DNA from 3 places in the Nocardioides sp. J9 genome. Region 2 is predicted to be linked to each of the others. Evidence: predicted binding sites of a transcription regulator. Region 2 holds the regulator's gene; each other region holds the start of a gene.
What was found. Region 2 encodes LexA, which represses DNA repair genes until DNA is damaged. Its sites were predicted from a motif close to TCGAACANNTGTTCGA; they were not measured.
Positions count from the first base shown of each region.

Region 1: the regulator LexA is predicted to act here: its motif matches at 1,673-1,688, upstream of L615_RS01300 (DUF5131 family protein).
Region 3: the regulator LexA is predicted to act here: its motif matches at 1,351-1,366, upstream of L615_RS18880 (HNH endonuclease signature motif containing protein).

Region 1 covers NZ_VLJQ01000002.1:91,904-95,172, reverse strand. Annotated here, with positions in the region: gene L615_RS01320 (contact-dependent growth inhibition system immunity protein) at 1-198, shown strand, start outside; gene L615_RS01315 (YrhB domain-containing protein) at 300-620, shown strand; gene L615_RS01310 (hypothetical protein) at 723-1,097, shown strand; gene L615_RS01305 (hypothetical protein) at 1,211-1,501, shown strand; gene L615_RS01300 (DUF5131 family protein) at 1,710-1,994, shown strand; gene L615_RS01295 (hypothetical protein) at 1,991-2,215, opposite strand.
Region 2 covers NZ_VLJQ01000113.1:3,962-7,230, forward strand. Annotated here, with positions in the region: gene L615_RS19445 (hypothetical protein) at 1-193, shown strand, start outside; gene L615_RS19450 (hypothetical protein) at 249-590, shown strand; gene L615_RS19455 (LysM peptidoglycan-binding domain-containing protein) at 664-1,062, opposite strand; gene lexA (transcriptional repressor LexA) at 1,383-2,108, shown strand; gene L615_RS19465 (MXAN_6640 family putative metalloprotease) at 2,168-3,269, shown strand, end outside.
Region 3 covers NZ_VLJQ01000110.1:36,999-40,267, forward strand. Annotated here, with positions in the region: gene L615_RS18880 (HNH endonuclease signature motif containing protein) at 26-1,339, opposite strand; gene L615_RS18885 (hypothetical protein) at 1,528-1,863, shown strand; gene L615_RS18890 (glyoxalase/bleomycin resistance/extradiol dioxygenase family protein) at 1,891-2,280, opposite strand; gene L615_RS23520 (hypothetical protein) at 2,512-2,652, shown strand; gene L615_RS18895 (2'-5' RNA ligase family protein) at 2,662-3,195, shown strand; gene L615_RS23525 (hypothetical protein) at 3,252-3,269, shown strand, end outside.

The DNA.
Region 1 (3,269 bases), on a different contig from region 2:
CTGCTGGGCCAAGGCGAGGGCTTGCAGTGGTTGGTGCCGATCGCACTCGAACGGCTGGAGCTTGACCCCTGCGCGTCGGGCGACATGGCTCCAGGAGCTCTGCGCGAGCAGGTCGCCCGAGTCTCCGCTGAGTACTGGCAACGCCATGCCGCCGAGCGAACACGGCTTGAGAGCGTGCCCGGCTGCGATGAAGAGTGATCCGGGGCCAGCCCGCTCTAGCAACGCACTCACCTGCCTCGACCGGCGCGCGGCCGTGCCGATGTCGGGGCACGACCCAGCGTTCAATCTATGCTCCGATGGTGGACGCCAACGACGCCAAGCGCATTGCAGAGGCTGAACTCGCGCGTTGGAACAGCACTCTCACGCCAAACAGGCTCGTCAACCCTCAGGCGACGTCGCACGATCCAAGAGACGGATATGTCGTCACCAGCATCGAGACTCACAGCCGCGCTTGGATTGTGCATTTCGCGACGAAACGGTGGCTCGAGACTAGAAGCATCTCGGACTCGGTGGTTGGCACTTGCCCACTAGTGATCGACCGCGCCACCGGCGAGCTCCACGCTTACGGCTCGGCAGAGCACTCGAAATTCCACGCGTGGCTCGACGAACCTCAAGTCTGATTATTGACCGCGCTCTCATGGCCGCTGTCGGGACGGAGCGCCCGACCATGCCGCGGTTCGCTGGGTCGCACGCCTGCGCGTCCATCCCGCTAGCCTGTTTAAGTGCCTCGGAGCGTCATTGTCCTCAGCAGCGATCCGGACCTGTTCGACAACGTGCGTGCGCTCCTGCGGACCGACCCACGCTTTGTCGACGGTGGCGATACGGTGCACTGCGACGGCTCGATGGCACCCCTGACGAATATCTATCCCGTCGAGAATGACCCGGCGGAATGGGATGACCGGGACGTTGCAACGGACGCGATGCCGGACCCGCGAACGTCCTCACTCTTGATCTTCGAGAGTCGGTCTCCCGAGTGGGTCGCCGAGGTCGGCACGCTCTTAGCCGAAGGGCTCGCCTCCCCGGTGTGGATCGTCGACTCTGCGGAGAATGTTTGGTCCGCCGACCAGATTGACCCAGCGCGCGTCGCACTCTCCTAAGGGCCCGGCCGCGCTGCTGCTCCGGCGGTCGCGCGTTGTTGGGGACGCCGTGCCGGCCGTCTGACACACTCGGCAACGTGCCGCTGCTGAGCTAGAACGACTACCTCGCAACCATGGGCCAGACGAGGGAAGCACTCGCACCAGACGACGTCGTGCCAGCTGATCTAGGCCGATACATCCGGACCATCGATGAGCTTGACTTCCAAAGCTTCGACTTCTCGGATCGCGTGGTCGCCAACGCCTGGGCCATCGACGGCGGCGCCTGGCAACACATCCTCTTCAGCGCAGACGTGCCAAACGTCTTTCTTGTCATCGTGGTGAACGGGCGGTCGAACGACGTGCACGGGCACTACGTGCTTGACCTCAACAGCCACTACGGGATCGGCAGCGACCCGACGTTGTGAAACGCACGCTCATGCCGCTGTCGGGGCGGATCTACCGCGTGGGAGGTGGCGCCACGGCTGTTGCACGCCACGGATGTAGACCGCCATCCGACACGACCCGGCCGGCGGGTTGCGGGCGCCTGATGGAAATCGTGACAGAGTGACACCGCGGGGGTACATTCGAACAAGTATTCGAACACATGTTCGAACACATGGGGAGGTGCTGGCGATGGCGACGAACAGCGCGATCGAGTGGACTGAGATGACTTGGAACCCGGTTACCGGCTGCGACCGAGTCGCCGCAGGCTGCGACAACTGCTATGCCCTCACCCTCGCGAAGCGGCTGAAAGCAATGGGGGCCGAGAAGTACCAAAATGACGGCGACCCGCGCACGTCCGGCCCTGGGTTTGGCGTGACCCTTCACCCTTCGGCGCTGTCCCAGCCGTTGCGGTGGCGTTCCCCGAAGGTGGTTGATGACGGTTGGCTGGTGCGGGTGGTTACTCGTTGTCGCTAAGCGCTGTTGGGGAGGCCGCCGTACACCTCGACGACCAAGGCCTCGAGCGCGTAGACGGCATCCAGGGCGGGCTTCGGGTCTCGGCAGTTCCGAGTGAGGTTGAGCCGGTCGCGGGCCGCCCCCAGCTGGGGGACGGTGGTGGCGGTGTGTTGCTCGAGGTGGCGCAGCGCCTGCTGTGCGCGTGCAACGGCCCGGCCTCGTTCCTTGACGCTGATCGGCATGTGCTGCTCCTCGGCTGCGGATCTCCAAGGCCCGTTACTCGGTGTGACCTCGGATCGGCTTGCTCCCAACAACTGCTGCCCGATCGGCGCTCGGAGGCGGTCAAGGGTCGACGCAGTCGACATGCCTTGCCCTTGACCGGTGACGAGCGGCGCTCATGATCGGCAGCGTTGGGAGCAAAGACCTCGCGCTTGGGTTCAGGTCAGTCCGCGGCCGCAGGCCGTTGGCGTTGTCGACGGCCTCTGTGACCGGCGACCGGGCCGCCCGGATGGGCGGCCGGCGCGCACCCTCGACGTCATGTCGACATTCCACCGACGTCCCAACAACCACAGGTGCTGTTCAAGCCGATCCGGGCTGACAATCGCGACGCGGCCAGGGCGAGCGATACCGGGACGGGGGAACCCGCACGGATCCCCAGCCGCCGTCGCCGCAGGGTCAGACGGCACCCAGCTGTGCCGCTGTTCGGCGCGCCTCGACCTCCATGTCGCCGAGGTTGCGACAACCGGGCGGGGCGCAGGCGGGGAAGACCGGCAGTTCCAGCGGTCCGCGATCGGTGGCCGTTTGGTGCAAGCCAGTTCGTGCGAGCAGCGTGCCCGTTCCGTTCCAACCGCGTCACGGCCGCCAGGAGGCGCGTGGACTGCGGTGAGTTCGCATGCAGGCCCTTGGGCCGCGCGGCGTGCTCATTACGTTCTTTGACGAAGGCGCTGGTTGCGTAGGACCGCCGACAACGCCACGCGAAGTGCCTCGAATATCATTCCTTGGGATATGCAAATTGCTCCGAATGCCACAACCGATTCAATTGACGCCGAACTCGTACCGTCGCCGGGGATTATGAACTCCACCATAAACGCGATGGGGTAATAGAAGAGCCACGTCGGCAACGATAGGACCGTTGCCATGACGAGAAATGGCGTCGAATCTTGCGAGTATCCTAATGACCATAGGGCACCCAGTCCCGCCGCCCACAGCGTCGCGCGGAATGCGTACGCCACTAGCACACCTGGCGGGCGCTTGCCGCCAGGAGGGTTGTCGTTTACGTCCATCCGGGGGCCCTGT
Region 2 (3,269 bases):
GGTGCCGGGCGGGACCGACGAGGTCGCCGCCCGGATCGGCGACGAGCTGGGGGCCGCCGGCTTCACCCGCGACGACGAGGCGAGCGCGGCCGGCATCTCCAGCTACGAGAACGACGCGTGGGAGGTCATCGTCGGGACGCTCACCGAGGCGGACGGCAAGACCTTCGTGCAGTACTCCGTCACGGGCCGCTGAGGCCGATCGCGGGGCGGGCACCCACCAGGTTGGGTGATCGGCAACAATGACGACCGTGGCAGGTGGGAAGCGCGCGGGCAGCCGCGCAGGGAGCAAGGCGCGACCGCGCTTTCGGGCCGACCTCCTGCTCCTCGCGGTCGGCATCACCTTCGCCCTCGTGGCGTGGGGGTACCTCGTCCTGGCGGCCATCGACTTCGGTGCCGACGCCCGGCACGACGGCGACGGCAGCGCCTGGTTCTTCCTCGCGGTCGCCTCGCTCGGCGGCATGCTCTGCCTCTTCCTCGCCTTCATGCTGGCGGTGCGCCTGTCCCGGGCCCTCGGCCTCACCTCGGCCCCCGAGCCGCGGCCGAAGCGCGACCCGAACGCGCCGAAGGGCGGCAAGCGCGCGGCTCGCTGAGCCGCTTGCCTGCCACCCTTCGTCTTTTCCCCTGCTCCGCTGGGGTCGAGGCAGCGGAGAGTCGGTGGGCGCGCTACTGCGCGGCCGGGATGCGCAGCTGCTGGCCGGCGTAGACCATGCTGCCCTCGAGGGTGTTGAGGTCCTGGATGTCGGCCATCGCGCCGCGCACGTCGCCGCCGGTCGCGGCCGCGACGCCGGAGGCGATGTCCCACAGGGTCTCGCCGGGCGCGACGGTGACGACCTGGACGGCCGGGGCGCCGCCGTCCTCGCGGGTCGCCGCCGACCCGGCGGCCACCGCGACGGSCAGCGCCGCGACGACGAGGAAGGCCAGGACGAACACGACGACGCGGCCGCGGCGGGTCAGCCGGACCTGGCCCCGTGGCGCGGCGGCCCGTGGCTGCGCGCCGCGGCGGGCGGCGGGAGCGACGCGGGCGGTGCTGACGCGGTGCGGGGCGATGCTGATCGTGCTCATGTCTGGTGACCTCCGGGGAAGGGAGCGGGCCGAGTCCGGGACTCCGGGGAGGAGTCTGCGGACGGGGTCCGACGGAAGGCTGTTCGACCATGCGTTCGATCGAACATGTGTACGAGGTTAGATCACACGTTCGAACAAATCCAGCACCTGTTCGAAATCCTGTTCGACCGTGTCGCAGCCACTGCCACGCCGCAGAAGTGGGCCGTGGGCCGCGACACGCCCTTCGAACAGGTGTTTGAAACAGCGCGGCGGGATCGGTTAGCGTCGTCACACCAGGCCGGTGGGACGACCGGCCGCCACAGCGAACGGGAGGCACCCCCATGGCGGAGCGCAAGGCAGGCCGCGGCGTCACCGAGCTGCCGGACGGTCCCCCGGACGCGACCGGGCTGACGCCGCGCCAGCAGCGCGTGCTGGCCCACATCAAGGACAGCATCGAGAAGCGCGGCTACCCGCCGAGCATGCGCGAGATCGGCCAGGCGGTCGGCCTCACCAGCACCTCCAGCGTCGCCCACCAGCTGCGGGTGCTCGAGGAGAAGGGCTACCTCAAGCGCGACCCGAACCGGCCCCGCGCCCTCGAGGTGTTCCTGCCCGAGGTGATGGCGGCCCGCAAGGCGATGGGCTCGGCCGAGGAGACGTCGTACGACGAGACCGGGATCGGCGACGCCGCCCCGGTCCCGGCCAACGTGCCGGTCGTCGGCCGGATCGCCGCCGGCGGCCCGATCCTGGCCGAGGAGCGCGTCGAGGACGTCTTCCCGCTCCCCCGCCAGCTCGTCGGCGACGGCCAGCTCTTCCTGCTCGAGGTCAGCGGCGAGTCGATGATCGAGGCTGCCATCTGCGACGGCGACTACGTGGTGATCCGCCAGCAGCCGACCGCCGAGAACGGCGAGATCGTCGCAGCGATGATCGACGGCGAGGCCACCGTGAAGACCTTCCAGCGCAAGGACGGCAAGGTCTGGCTGCTCCCGCACAACCCCGCCTTCGAGCCGATCGACGGCACGAACGCCACGATCCTCGGCAAGGTGACGGCCGTGCTGAGGCGTGTCTGACGCCACTTCTCACGTAGGGTCGGTGGGTCCCCTGACGTCCCCCCGTGAGGCCTTCCCCCGTGACCCCTCGACGTGCACCGTGGGCCGCCGTGCTGGCTGCTCTCCTGGCCGTGCCCCTGCTCGCCGCACCGGCTGGAGCTGACGACCCGGCGACCGACCCCGCCCCCGTGACGGCCGAGGAGACGGCCGAGGCAGCCCTGGCCGCGGTCGAGGAGATCATCGAGTCCGGTGCGGCCGCCGCCGACTCCGGTGACGCCGGCACGGGCGACGCTGGTGACCCCGACGCCACTGACGGCACCCACGACGCAGACCACACCGGCGACGAGCCGGCGACCGAGGGCCTGCGTGCCGGCGGCAAGGACCTGACGCTGGCCCTGCGCGACCTCGCCGCCGCACGCTCGGACCTGCCGAAGTCGAAGCGGGAGGCCGCGGGCCGCTTGCTGGCGCGTCCCGACGACAGCCTGGTCGTGTGCAACGACCGGGACGAGGGCGACCTCGTCTGCTACGGCGGGCGCGAGGGCGTCAAGCGCACCTGCAACAGCATGCTGTGCGTGCACTGGGTGAACCGGAAGACGAGCGCCCGGCACGGTGTGCCCGGCGAGAACGACGGTCCGGGTGGGCGCTATCCCGGCAAGGCCGGCGGCGCCCCTGACTACGTCGAGTTCGTGCTGTCCACCCTGACGCGGGTCGCGCAGACCTACCGCAAGGCCGGCTACCGCGACGTGCTGAGCGACGGCACGAAGGGTGGTGACGCGCGCCCGGACATCTACCTGGGCGAGCTGGGCGACCTCGGCGCCTACGGCTACTGCACCACCGACGACCACTCGGTCACCGAGCACGTGCCGGCCCCGGCGTACTGCGTGCTGGACAACGACTACGCCGAGTTCGGGATCGCCCCGCGGTCCGCGCTGCGGGCCACGGCGGCGCACGAGTGGTTCCACGCGGTCCAGTTCGCCTACGACCTCAACGAGGACGCCTGGCTGATGGAGGCCACCGCCACCTGGATCGAGGACCAGGTCTTCGACGGGATCAACGACAACCGCAACTACCTGCCCTACGGCCCCCTGGCGCCGCCCCCCCCCCGCGGCCCCCGCCCCCCCCGGCCCCCCCCCCCCCCCAGCCAGCCCAGCCAGTACGGCTCGTGGATCTTCTTCCAGTTCC
Region 3 (3,269 bases), on a different contig from region 2:
GAGAACCACCCACCAAAGGGGGCTGTCAGGCGACGAGGGTGTAGCGACCGTGGCCGGTCTTCACGAAGAGCGGGGTGCGCCAGCCGGGTGGCGCGGGCGCGCGGGATCGGTAGCGGTGGCCGGACGGGGTGACGGTCTCGACGGTCCCGTCGGGCTCCACGTGCTGGCGCCAGCCGGGGGCCTGCTTGGCGTGGTTGCAGGCCGCGCAGGTGCCCTGGCCGTTGTCGGCGGTGGTGGGTCCGCCGTCGGCGTACGGCTCGACGTGGTCGAGGTGCCGGATCGGGGCGCCGCACCACGGGGTACGGCAGATTCCCTGGTCGCGGACCGAGAGGAAGTCGGCCAGGCCGGCGGGGAAGATGCGTTGCTTGCTGGCCATCGCGACGAGGCGCCCGGTGTGGTCGGGGTAGAGCTGGCGGAACCACGTGTCGAGGCCCGCGTCGAGAGAGGCCGCGACGAGCAACCGCGCCATCTCGGCCGGCACCGGCTCGGCGTCGACGAGGCCGGGCGCGTGCCCGCCCGCGAGGGTCGTGGCAGGGAGCGTGAGGGTCACGCCGACCGGGACCGCGGGCGGCTGCGGTCCGTCGCCGACCGGCACCCCGGTGGTGCGGGCGACGAGCAGGTCGGCCATTAGCTGGCCCTTGCGGCGCTCGTCTCCGGTGGCGGTCATCGTCGCGGCGTCCCGGGTGAGCTGGGCGTGCAGTGCCACGCCCTGGGCGACCGGCAGGAGCGCGGTGAGGCGGACCATCGTGTCGGGCGCGGGGCGGATGGACACGTGGCGGTCCCTCACCGCGTTGCTAGCGCGCTCGGCGATCGAGGCCGGGTCGAGCTCGTAGGCGATGGTCCGCACCCGCGCGACCAGGGCGCGGGTGCCGATGCCGTCGAGGGCGTCCGGGTCGGCGAACAGTTCTTCGTCGACCAGTGCCCGGTGGTCGGCCGACAGGCAGGCGGTCTCGCGCAGGGCGAGCATCGCGCGGAACTCGCTGAGCGTGCCGTCGGCGAGCCGCTCCAGCAGGTGCGGCATCTCGGTGCGGCCCACCTTCGCGAACGCGAGCAGCGCCTGGCCACGATGCACCGACTCGCGGCGGGCGAGGGCGAGCTCGGCGGCGACCCCGCGTCCGCGGTGGGCAGCCGGAACGCCCCCGAGCTCCTCGTCCTCGCGCCGGGCCGCGTCGTACGCCACGGCCGCGTCTGCCTGGCGCGCGCAGATGGTCGACTTCAGCGCCTCGAGCTCGGCCACGAGGCCGATCAGCTCGCCCGGCTCATCGGGCAGCTCGCCGGCAGCCAGCGCCGACCGCAGGTCGGCGACCTGTGCTGCGGAGACGGTGGGCCCGAGTGCCATGCTCCATCCTATCGAACATGTGTTCGATGATCAATGCCCAAAACACGTTCTGTCGGATCCCTGAGAGACCGTGCGGACCCTCGGGCCAGTCCCACCATCGAAGGACCGCCATGCATCTCGACTCGTCCAGTCCGTCCGCCGCCGGCACCCCGGTTCGCGGCACGGCTTCCCCCTCCCACACGTCAGCAGTGGCCGTCGCCGTCCTCGTGCTCGTGGCGTCGCTGGTGAGTGCCGTGGTGCTGATCGCGGCCGCACCCTCGCCGTCGGGCTCCCCGGACGCCGACCTCCTCAGCCAGGAGATCGACTACGGCTTCTACGGCGGCGACGCCTACACCGGCATCCAGAACGCTGCGGCGGACACCGGCAACGCCGTCGTCGCCGGCGGCAACGCGACCCTCGAGCTCCTCACCGAGCTCGACGAGGCGAGTGCAGAGCGCTGGGCTCACCTCTACCGCGGTCTCGCAGCCATGCTGGTCCTCGCCGCTGTGGCAAACCTCGGACGGACCCTCCAGCGCCGGTCGTGACCCGCCCCGAGGCGCGCGGACCGAGGTTCACTCGACAGCCTGGGCGACCTGCACCAGGTGCCCGTCCGGGTCCTCGACCCACGCGATGAGCAGGCGGCCCAGCCACTCGCTCGGCTCCTTGACCGGACGGGCGCCGAGCTCCTGCAGGCGTGCGTACGCCGCGCGGGTGTCATCCGTCCAGAGCACGACGGCTGCCCGTTGGCCGGAGGCGACGGGGGCAAGGCCGTGGTCGTCGCGGGTCGAGGCCTCGCTGGCGAGGCCGAGGCGGTAGCCGTCGAGGACGAGGTCGACGTGGATCGGCGGTCCCTCCGCAGGTGTGCGGAACACCTCCTCGAACCCGAGGCCGCGGTAGAACGCGGCTGCCCGCTCGGGGTCCGGGGTGAACAGGACGACCTGCGGGGTGCGGAAGAGGCTCACCCGACCACCATCACAAACCGGCTCTCCACGGCCGCGGCGCCACTCCGCGCACCGGGCTGCCTGCCGAGCCGGCCGCGCGACGGCCTGCACTGGCTCCGGTCCGGGGCGGCGTTCTACGCGACGGGTGGTCGCTCGCACTGCATCCTGTCGCCGCGGGCGCTGCGGAGCTTCGGCAAGAAGGTCTGGGTCCACGACTCCGCGCGGCGCGGGCGGCCCTTCCAGGTCCGGGTGGTGAACCTGGCGAAGCTGAAGTCGCGGACCGCGTGCGGCAAGGCCGCCGGTCTGGCCATGCTCGTCTGGGACGGGCCGAAGGTCGGGGTCCACGTCGACGGCCTCGACAACCCGCCACACCGACGGCTCGCGACTGCCTAGGCTGGACCGGTGCCTGACCACGCCCTGGAGCTGAGCTTCGACGAGGCCTCCGCGCACGCGGTCGAGGCGCAGTGGGAGGCCCTGCGGCACGCAGGGCTGCCGTCCCAGGCCGACCACCGGTCGATGACCAACGCCCCGCACCTGACCCTCGTCGCCGCGATGCCGATCGACCCGGGCGTCGTCGGTCCGGCCGTCGACCTCCTCGGACCGTTGCTGCCCACCGTGCTCAGCGTGCGCGGCCTGCTGGTGCTCGGGGACGGTCCGCGGGTCACGCTCGCCCACCTCGTCGAGCCCGACGCGGCCGTGGCCGACGCGGTGGCATCCCTGCGTGCCCTGGTGCCCGGCGTGCGGCACCCGGTGTGGACGCCACACGTCACCCTCGCCCGCCGGGTGCCCCGGCGCCGGCTGGCCGACGCGATCGAGGTGCTGCACGACGCGTCACCGGTGCGCGAGCTGGTCGCGGACCGGCTGCGCTGGTGGGACCCGGACCTGCGCGTGGTCGAGACAATCTCCGGTCAGACCGGCGAAGCGCACACAGGCTGAAACCCGCCCCAGACGGGCCATTGACGACCACCACATTTGGTGTTCGTCTTGTGAACATGAAAAGGGCGTACGTC